DNA from 2 places in the Streptomyces sp. GD-15H genome. Region 1 is predicted to be linked to the other one. Evidence: predicted binding sites of a transcription regulator. Region 1 holds the regulator's gene; the other holds the start of a gene.
What was found. Region 1 encodes HrcA, which represses chaperone genes, less so after heat shock. Its sites were predicted from a motif close to TTNGCACTCNGNNNNNCNGAGTGCNAA; they were not measured.

Region 1 (4,470 bases):
AGTTCGCGCAGCAGGCGTTCCTGTTCGGGGTCGAGCTTGCTCGGGGTCTGCACCTCGACGTGCACGATGAGGTCGCCCCGGCCGCCGCCGCGCAGATGTGTGACGCCCCGGCCGTGCAGCGGGATCGACTGGCCGGACTGGGTGCCGGGCCGGATGTCGACCTCCTCCATGCCGTCCAGCGTCTCCAGCGGCACTTTGGTACCGAGGGCGGCCGCCGTCATCGGGAGGGTGACCGTGCAGTGCAGGTCGTCGCCGCGCCGCTGGAAGGTGCTGTGCGGCAGCTCGTGGATCTCGACGTACAGGTCGCCGGCGGGACCGCCGCCGGGGCCGACCTCGCCCTCGCCGGCCAGCTGGATCCGGGTGCCGTTGTCGACACCGGCCGGGATCTTCACGGTCAGGGTGCGGCGGGAGCGGATGCGTCCGTCGCCCGCGCACTCCGGGCACGGGTTCGGGACGACGGTGCCGAAGCCCTGGCACTGCGGGCAGGGGCGCGAGGTCATGACCTGGCCCAGGAAGGACCGGGTGACCTGCGAGACCTCACCGCGGCCGCGGCACATGTCACAGGTCTGCGCGGTGGTCCCCGGCGCGGCGCCCTCACCGCTGCACGTGGTGCACACGATCGCCGTGTCGACCTGGATGTCCTTGGTCGTGCCGAACGCGGCCTCGTCCAGCTCGACCTCGATCCGGATCATCGCGTCCTGGCCGCGGCGGGTGCGCGAGCGCGGACCGCGCTGCGACGCCGTGCCGAAGAACGCGTCCATGATGTCGGAGAAGTTCCCGAAGCCGCCCGTGCCGAAGCCGCCCGCGCCGCCGGCCCCGGCCTGCTGGAGCGGGTCGCCGCCGAGGTCGTAGACCTGCTTCTTCTGCGGGTCCGACAACACCTCGTAGGCGGCGTTGATCTCCTTGAAACGCTCGTGGGTCTTCGGATCCGGGTTGACGTCCGGATGCAGCTCGCGGGCGAGCCGCCGGAAGGCCTTTTTGATCTCCTCCTGCGACGCGTCGCGGCGCACGCCGAGTACGGCGTAGTAGTCCGTGGCCACTACGACTCCGCCAGGATCTGTCCGACGTACCGTGCCACTGCGCGTACCGCTCCCATCGTTCCCGGGTAATCCATGCGGGTCGGACCGACCACGCCGAGCTTGGCAACAGCCTCGCCGCCCGAACCGTAGCCCACCGACACCACGGAGGTGGAGTTGAGTCCCTCGTGGGCGTTCTCATGACCGATACGCACGGTCACGCCCGGATCCTTCGCCTCGCCCAGCAGCTTGAGAAGCACGACCTGCTCCTCGAGTGCCTCCAGTACGGGCCGGATCACAAGGGGGAAGTCATGTCCGAAGCGGGTCAGATTGGCGGTACCGCCGATCATCAGCCGCTCCTCGTTGTCCTCGACGAGTGTCTCCAGGAGGGTGGAGAGCACGGTCGAGACCGTACCGCGCTCCTCGGGGTCGAACGCCTCGGGGAGGTCCTCGACGAGAGACGGTACATCGGTGAAACGGCGGCCCGCGACACGGCTGTTGAGCCGCGCCCGCAGGTCCCCCAGGGTCGCCTCGCCGACCGGCGCCGGGCAGTCGATCATGCGCTGCTCGACCCGCCCGGTGTCCGTGATCAGCACCAGCATGGCGCGCGCGGGCGCCATCGGGAGCAGCTCCACGTGCCGCACGGTCGAGCGGGTCAGCGACGGGTACTGCACGACGGCGACCTGCCGGGTCAGCTGCGCGAGCAGCCGCACCGTACGGGCCACGACGTCGTCGAGGTCGACGGCGCCCTCGAGGAAGTTCTGGATGGCGCGCCGCTCGGGCGCCGTCATCGGCTTGACGCCGGCGAGCTTGTCCACGAAGAGCCGGTAGCCCTTGTCGGTGGGGATGCGCCCGGCGCTGGTGTGCGGCTGGGCGATGAACCCCTCATCCTCCAGGGCCGCCATGTCGTTGCGCACGGTGGCCGGGGAGACGCCCAGGTTGTGCCGCTCGGTGAGGGCCTTGGAGCCGACGGGCTCCTCGGTGCCGACGTAGTCCTGGACGATGGCGCGCAGCACCTGGAGCCTGCGTTCACTGAGCACGGCGCACACCTCCAAGAGCCTTCCGTCCGGTCCGTTCCCTGGATGCCTTGGCACTCTTCGCACGCGAGTGCCAGTACTCCCCCGCCCAGTGTACGGCCGGTGGGTACACCCCCGGCAAGGCCGGTCCCGCGCCGTCGCGCCGGGAGGCGCGGTTCCCGTTAGCGTCGCGGTATGACGGTGACTTGGGAAGGATCGGGGTGGGAGCGACTGGCCGCCGGCGTGGGCCGGTGCCGGTTGCCGGTGTGGGACTGCACGGCGGGGCTCGTCGTGGGCGCGGACGCGGTGCTGCTCGTGGACGCCGGTTCGTCCCTGCGCGAGGGCGCTCGGTTGCGGACCGAGGCGCAGGCGCTCACCGGGGCGCGTGTGACGCATCTCGCGCTCACCCACCCCCATTTCGACCATGTCCTCGGGGCGGCGGTGTTCGCGGGCGCGGAGGTGTTCGGCGCGGTGGGCCTGGACACGGCGCTGGCGCGGGGGCACGAGGAGCTGCGCGCGGACGCGGAACGCGAGGGCCTGGACGCGCGGGCGGCGGAGGAGGCCGTGGACGCGCTGGTCCGTCCCCGGCACACGGTGTCCGGCGAGTGGACGCTCGATCTGGGCGGCGGCAGGCAGGCGCTGCTGGCGAACGTGGGTCCCGGGCACACGGCGCACGATCTCGCGGTGCTGGTGCCCGGCGACCCGGAGGTGGTGTTCTGCGGCGACCTGGTGGAGGAGTCCGGCGATCCGCAGGCGGGCCCCGACGCCGTCCCGTCGCGGTGGCCGGACGCCCTGGACCGGCTGCTGGCCCTGGGCGGCGAGGACGCGGTGTACGTGCCCGGTCACGGAGCGGTGGTGGACGCGGCGTTCGTACGGGCCCAGCGCGACGCTCTCGCGGCTCGTTTCGGCGTGTCGCACTGATCGTGGGCCGGTCGGGGCCGGCTTCTCCTATCGTCATCAGGATGCGCCAGTACTCTCCGGACCTGACCCCTCCGTGGAAGAATCCCCGGCCCGTCCCCGAGGTGCCGGCCGAGCCCGGTCTGGTGGTGGAGGAGCCCGGCAGCGGATTCTGCGGCGCGGTGATCCGCTGCGAGGCGGGCACGGTGACCCTGGAGGACCGTTTCGGCAAGCACCGGGTCTTCCCGCTGGAACCGCGCGGCTTCCTGCTGGAGGGCCGCGCGGTGACGCTGGTGCGGCCCGCCGCCGGGCCGTCCCGGCCGACCCGTACGGCGTCCGGTTCGGTGGCCGTCCCGGGTGCACGCGCGCGCGTGGCGCGCGCCGGGCGCATCTACGTCGAGGGCCGCCACGACGCCGAACTGGTCGAGAAGGTGTGGGGCGACGACCTGCGCGTCGAGGGCGTGGTCGTGGAGTACCTGGAGGGCGTCGACGACCTGCCGTCGCTCGTCGACGCGTTCGCGCCGGGCCCGGACGCGCGGCTGGGCGTACTGGTGGACCACCTGGTGCCGGGCTCGAAGGAGTGGCGCATCGCGGAGTCGGTCACCAGCGAGCACGCCCTGGTGGTGGGCCACCCGTACATCGACATCTGGGAGGCGGTGAAGCCGTCGTCCCTGGGCATCGAGTCGTGGCCGCGGGTGCCGCGCGGCCACGACTGGAAGACGGGGGTGTGCCGGGCGCTGGGCTGGCGTGTGGCGCACACGGGGGAGGCCTGGCAGCGAATCCTCGGCTCGGTGCGCTCGTACAAGGACCTGGAGCCGGCGCTCCTGGGCAGGGTGGAGGAACTTATCGACTTCGTGACGGCGCCGTCCTGACCCCATGGGTTTTCGTCCCGGGCCCCGGTTCCTCGAACTCCCCCGAGCTCTTCGAGCAGGGAGGTGCCCCCGGAGGGGCTGATTCCAGCCCCTCCGGCGTTTGAGGACGAGGCCCTTCGGGCCGACAGCGGGGGCCTGGGGCGCAGCCCCCTGCGGAGGGGAATGGGTAGGGGCGGCGGGGGCGAAGAACCACTCCCCGGGCACCCGATCAGTCGACCAGGTCCCGGACCACCGCGTCCGCCAGCAGCCGCCCGCGCAGGGTGAGGGCCGCGCGGCCCTCGTCGTACGGCCCCTGCCGCAGCAGGCCGTCCGCCAGGGCACGGCGGGCGGCCGCCAGACCCTCCGCACGGAGAAGGGCGAGCGGAACGCCCTCCCTGAGGCGCAGTTCCAGCAGAACGCGCTCCACCCGGCGGTCCTCCTCGGAAAGGATCTCGCGCCCGGCGCCCGGTGAGCGGCCCTCGGTCAGGGCGGTCGCATACGCGCCGGGATGCTTCACGTTCCACCAGCGCACCCCGCCCACGTGCGAGTGCGCCCCGGGACCCGCGCCCCACCAGTCCGCGCCGCGCCAGTACAGCTCGTTGTGCAGGCAGCGCCCCGCGTCGGAGGTGGCCCAGTTCGACACCTCGTACCAGTCGAATCCGGCCGCCGACAGGGTCTCCTCGGCGATCA
Region 2 (4,470 bases), 2.2 Mb from region 1:
TCCTGGACCGCTACGAGGCGCACCTGGGCTTCCTCACCTACTCCACCGAGCACGACTACGCCTCGGTGCTCACGCCGCCGATCGTGACCGCCACGGGCGCCATCTCGGTGGTGGAGCCCGCGGAGCCGCAAGGCGACGCCGGTGCGGACACAGCGGGCAGCGGGCCGAAGGCGTAGGCGCCGCTCCACCGGACGCCGGTGCCCGCGCCACCCGCTTCGCAGCCCCACCGCTTCACCACGCCACCACTTCCCAGCGCCAGCACTCGCTGATCGTTTCAAAGTGAGGTTCGGAGTCGTCTCCAGCAGATGATGCCGCAGGCGAGTTGGAGCAGGCCGAGGTGGAGGTCGGCGCGTATCTCGTAGCGGGTCCGCAGCCGTTTGAACTGATGCGGCCGGGCGAGGGTGCGCTCGGCGCCCCAGCGGGTCTTCCCCAGGCCGGGACCGTGGGCGGTGCCCTTGCGGGCGGTCTTCGGTGTGATGCCCCGGGCTCGAAGGAGGCGGCGGTACTTGTCGTGGTCGTCGCCGCGGTCGGCGATCAGTCGTCCGGACCGTCGGCGAGGCCGTCCACGGGTCCCGCGGAGGTGCGGTATCGCGTCGAGCAGAGGCATGAGCCGGGTGGCGTCGTGACGGTTTCCGCCGGTCAGAGACACGGCCGGCGGCGTTCCGTGCCGGTCGGTGATCAGGTGGTGCTTGCTGCCCGGGCGGGCCCGGTCGACCGGCGAAGGTCCGGGGTGAGCTCCCCTTTGAGCGCCCGTGCGTGCGAGCCGTCGATCGCCGCGTCGTCCGTCTCCAGCAGTCCCGCCTTGCGCAGTTCACCCAGATGACCTCGTGCAGACGCGGCCGGGGGCCCGCCTCGGTCCAGTCCCGCAGCCGTCGTCAGGCCGTCACTCCGCTGCGGCCGATGCGTCCGGCCGGCACATCGGCCCTGCACCAGGGTGGGAAGCGCCTGGTCTTCTGCGAGGCGGCTCTGGCGGAACCCAGAGCCGGGCCGGTTCCTGCTGCGGCAGGACGGCTGACCGCACGGGAAAAGCGGGAAGGCCCCCGCTCCGGGACCGGATCTTGCGTCCGGGGCCGGAACGAGGGCCTTCTGCGAGCGGGTCGCTCAGTTCGCTCAGTGGGCGTGGCCGTGGCCGTGGCCACCGGCGGCCGGCTCCTCTTCTTCCTTCTTCTCGACGACCAGGGTCTCGGTCGTGAGCAGCAGGGAGGCGATGGAGGCGGCGTTCTCCAGGGCGGAGCGGGTGACCTTGACCGGGTCGATGACGCCGGCCTTGATCAGGTCGCCGTACTCGTCGGTGGCGGCGTTGTAGCCGCTGCCCTTCTCGAGCTCGGCGACCTTGGAGACGATGACGTAGCCCTCGAGGCCGGCGTTCTCGGCGATCCAGCGCAGCGGCTCGACGGCGGCGCGGCGGACGACCGCGACACCAGTGGCCTCGTCGCCGGTCTTGTCGAGGTTGCCCTCGAGGACCTTGACGGCGTGGACGAGCGCGGAGCCACCACCGGAGACGATGCCCTCCTCGACCGCGGCGCGGGTCGCGGAGATGGCGTCCTCCAGACGGTGCTTCTTCTCCTTCAGCTCCACCTCGGTGGCGGCGCCGACCTTGATGACGCACACGCCGCCGGCCAGCTTCGCGAGGCGCTCCTGGAGCTTCTCGCGGTCCCAGTCGGAGTCGGTGGTCTCGATCTCGGCCTTGATCTGGCCGACGCGACCGGTCACGTCCTCCTTCTTGCCGCCGCCGTCGACGATCGTGGTGTCGTCCTTGGTGACGGTGACGCGGCGGGCGGAGCCCAGCACGTCCAGGCCGACCTGGTCGAGCTTGAGGCCGACCTCCTCGGAGACGACCGTGGCGCCGGTGAGGACGGCCATGTCCTGCAGCATCGCCTTGCGGCGGTCACCGAAGCCGGGGGCCTTGACCGCGACGGCGTTGAACGTGCCGCGGATCTTGTTCACGACCAGGGTCGACAGGGCCTCGCCCTCGACGTCCTCGGCGATGATCAGCAGCGGCTTGGAGGCGTTGGCCTGGATGACCTTCTCCAGCAGCGGCAGCAGGTCGGCGATGGAGCCGATCTTGCCCTGCGTGATGAGGATGTACGGGTCGTCCAGTACGGCTTCCATGCGCTCCTGGTCCGTCACGAAGTACGGCGACAGGTAGCCCTTGTCGAAGGCCATGCCCTCGGTGAAGTCCAGCTCCAGACCGAAGGTGTTGGACTCCTCGACGGTGATGACCCCGTCCTTGCCGACCTTGTCCATCGCCTCGGCGATGAGCTCGCCGACCTGCTGGTCCTGGGCGGACAGCCCGGCGACGGCGGCGATGTCGGACTTCTCCTCGATCGGGCGCGCCGAGGCGAGGAGGTCCTCGGCGACCGCGGCGACCGCGGCGTCGATGCCCTTCTTCAGGGCGGCCGGGGAGGCACCGGCGGCGACGTTGCGCAGGCCCTCGCGGACCAGGGCCTGGGCCAGCACGGTCGCGGTGGTCGTACCGTCACCCGCGATGTCGTTGGTCTTGGTCGCCACCTCCTTGACCAGCTGGGCACCGAGGTTCTCGTACGGGTCCTCGACCTCGACCTCGCGGGCGATCGTGACACCGTCGTTGGTGATGGTGGGGGCGCCGAACTTCTTGTCGATGACGACGTTGCGGCCCTTGGGGCCGATCGTCACCTTCACCGTGTCGGCAAGCTTGTTGACGCCGCGCTCAAGGGCGCGACGGGCGTCCTCGTCGAACTTCAGGATCTTCGCCATGGCAGCGGGAGCCCTCTCGGAAATCAGGGGTGAAAAAACACTGCGCCCCGGGCCCCCGGCTCAGTAAGCGTGTCGGGACCAGGGGCGCAGTTCGGAGCAAATCTGCTACGAGGTGACTTACTTCTCGATGATCGCGAGAACGTCGCGGGCCGAGAGGACGAGGTACTCCTCGCCGTTGTACTTCACCTCGGTGCCGCCGTACTTGCTGTAAAGCACGACGTCGCCGACCTTCACGTCGAGTTCGACGCGCTTGCCGTCCTCGATGCGGCCCGGACCGATGGCCAGGACGACGCCCTCCTGGGGCTTCTCCTTGGCAGTGTCCGGAATGACCAGGCCCGAAGCCGTGGTCTGCTCGGCGTCGAGCGGCTGGACCACGATGCGGTCCTCGAGCGGCTTGATGGCAACCTTGGAGCTGGCGGTCGTCACGATCCGACCTCCCCCTTCGGAGATCTCGGGGTTAACTGTCTGAGGTGGCGACCAGGTCGATCCGTCGTCGCGGGTGCCGGACCTGCCCGTCGCGTGTGTTGGCACTCTCCAGGGGGGAGTGCCAGACCCGAGACTATGACCGCGATTAGCACTCGGTCAAGCGGAGTGCCAATTCACTGTGTCGCGTCGTCGCCACCGCCGGCCTCCCGGCAGGTGTGAACGCCCGGGAAAGCACGCCCTTCAGTGCGTGATGTAGTCCTCCAGGCGGCCGACCTTCAGCCCCTGCTCGTCGAGGTGCCGCAGCAGGCGTGTCGTCCGTTCCGCCAGGGTCAGGGGCGGGGTCTCGCCGGCGGGGACGGAGATGATGTCGCCGGGGGCCGGGCGGTGGGTGCCGCGGGTGTACGTGAGGGTGCCGTCGCCCTTCAGGGTGGCCCGCCAGAGCACGACCGCCGCGATGCCGCAGTCGGCGGCGGCCCGGAGGGTCGTGGCGTCGTACGTGCCGTAGGGCGGGCGGAAGAGGTGGGGGCGGATGCCGAAGCGGGACCGGAGCTTGCGCTGCTGGCCGCAGATCTCGGCGCGCTGACCGGCGTAGGGCAGGCCGCGCAGGGCGGGGTGGTCGAGGGTGTGGTTCTGCAGGCTCGCCCCGACCGCACGCAGGCGGGCGAAGTGGCCGTAGCCCGGCCCCACCACACTGTCCGTGAGGAACATGCTGACGGGAAGGCGGCGTTGCCGTACGAGGTCGAGGAAACGGGGGTCGCGTTCGGCGCCGTCGTCGTAGGTCAGGAAGACGACCCTGTCCCGGGTCGGGACGTGGTCCACGACGGGCGGGAGGGTCGGATCACGGTGGCCGGGTGACCGGCCCGCGCCGTCCCCGGCCCCCGTCTCCGACTCGGTCCCTCGAACCGTCGGGCCCGCGACCGCCCGCCCGGCCGGCGAGCCGCAACCCGCCAGCACCGCCAGGAGAGCCGCCACGGCCGCTCCCCGCCGGATCACAGGTAGTCCTCCAGGCGCCCCACCGCGTACCCCTCGGCCGTGACCTTGTCCAGGAAGCGGCGGATCATGTCGGACATGGTGCCCTTCCACTCGTTCCGGCCCCGGAAGTGGGTGAGGACGATGTCACCGGGGCGCAGGTCCCGGTCCCACTCGCGGTAGTCCCAGCGGTCGACGAAGACCTCCTCGTTCCACAGCGGGGCGTACTCGATGCCGCAGGACTTGGCCGCGCGCAGGGTGTCCTTGTTGTAGTTGCCGAACGGCGGGCGGAACAGGACGGGGCGATGGCCGTACCGCTCCTCGATGACGTCCTGCATG

Region 2: groES (co-chaperone GroES) is a predicted target of HrcA. The motif match lies at 3,308-3,334, and genes of this name have one in related genera.

What each region holds. Positions count from the first base shown of each region.
Region 1 covers NZ_CP149447.1:5,837,183-5,841,652, reverse strand. Annotated here, with positions in the region: gene dnaJ (molecular chaperone DnaJ) at 1-1,040, opposite strand, end outside; gene hrcA (heat-inducible transcriptional repressor HrcA) at 1,040-2,056, opposite strand; gene WJ438_RS27500 (MBL fold metallo-hydrolase) at 2,228-2,953, shown strand; gene WJ438_RS27495 (DUF3097 domain-containing protein) at 2,995-3,801, shown strand; gene hemW (radical SAM family heme chaperone HemW) at 4,010-4,470, opposite strand, start outside.
Region 2 covers NZ_CP149447.1:3,608,240-3,612,709, forward strand. Annotated here, with positions in the region: gene betT (choline BCCT transporter BetT) at 1-176, shown strand, start outside; partial or broken gene WJ438_RS16715 (IS5 family transposase) at 275-899, opposite strand; gene groL (chaperonin GroEL) at 1,111-2,736, opposite strand; gene groES (co-chaperone GroES) at 2,854-3,162, opposite strand; gene WJ438_RS16730 (polysaccharide deacetylase family protein) at 3,403-4,155, opposite strand; gene WJ438_RS16735 (polysaccharide deacetylase family protein) at 4,152-4,470, opposite strand, start outside.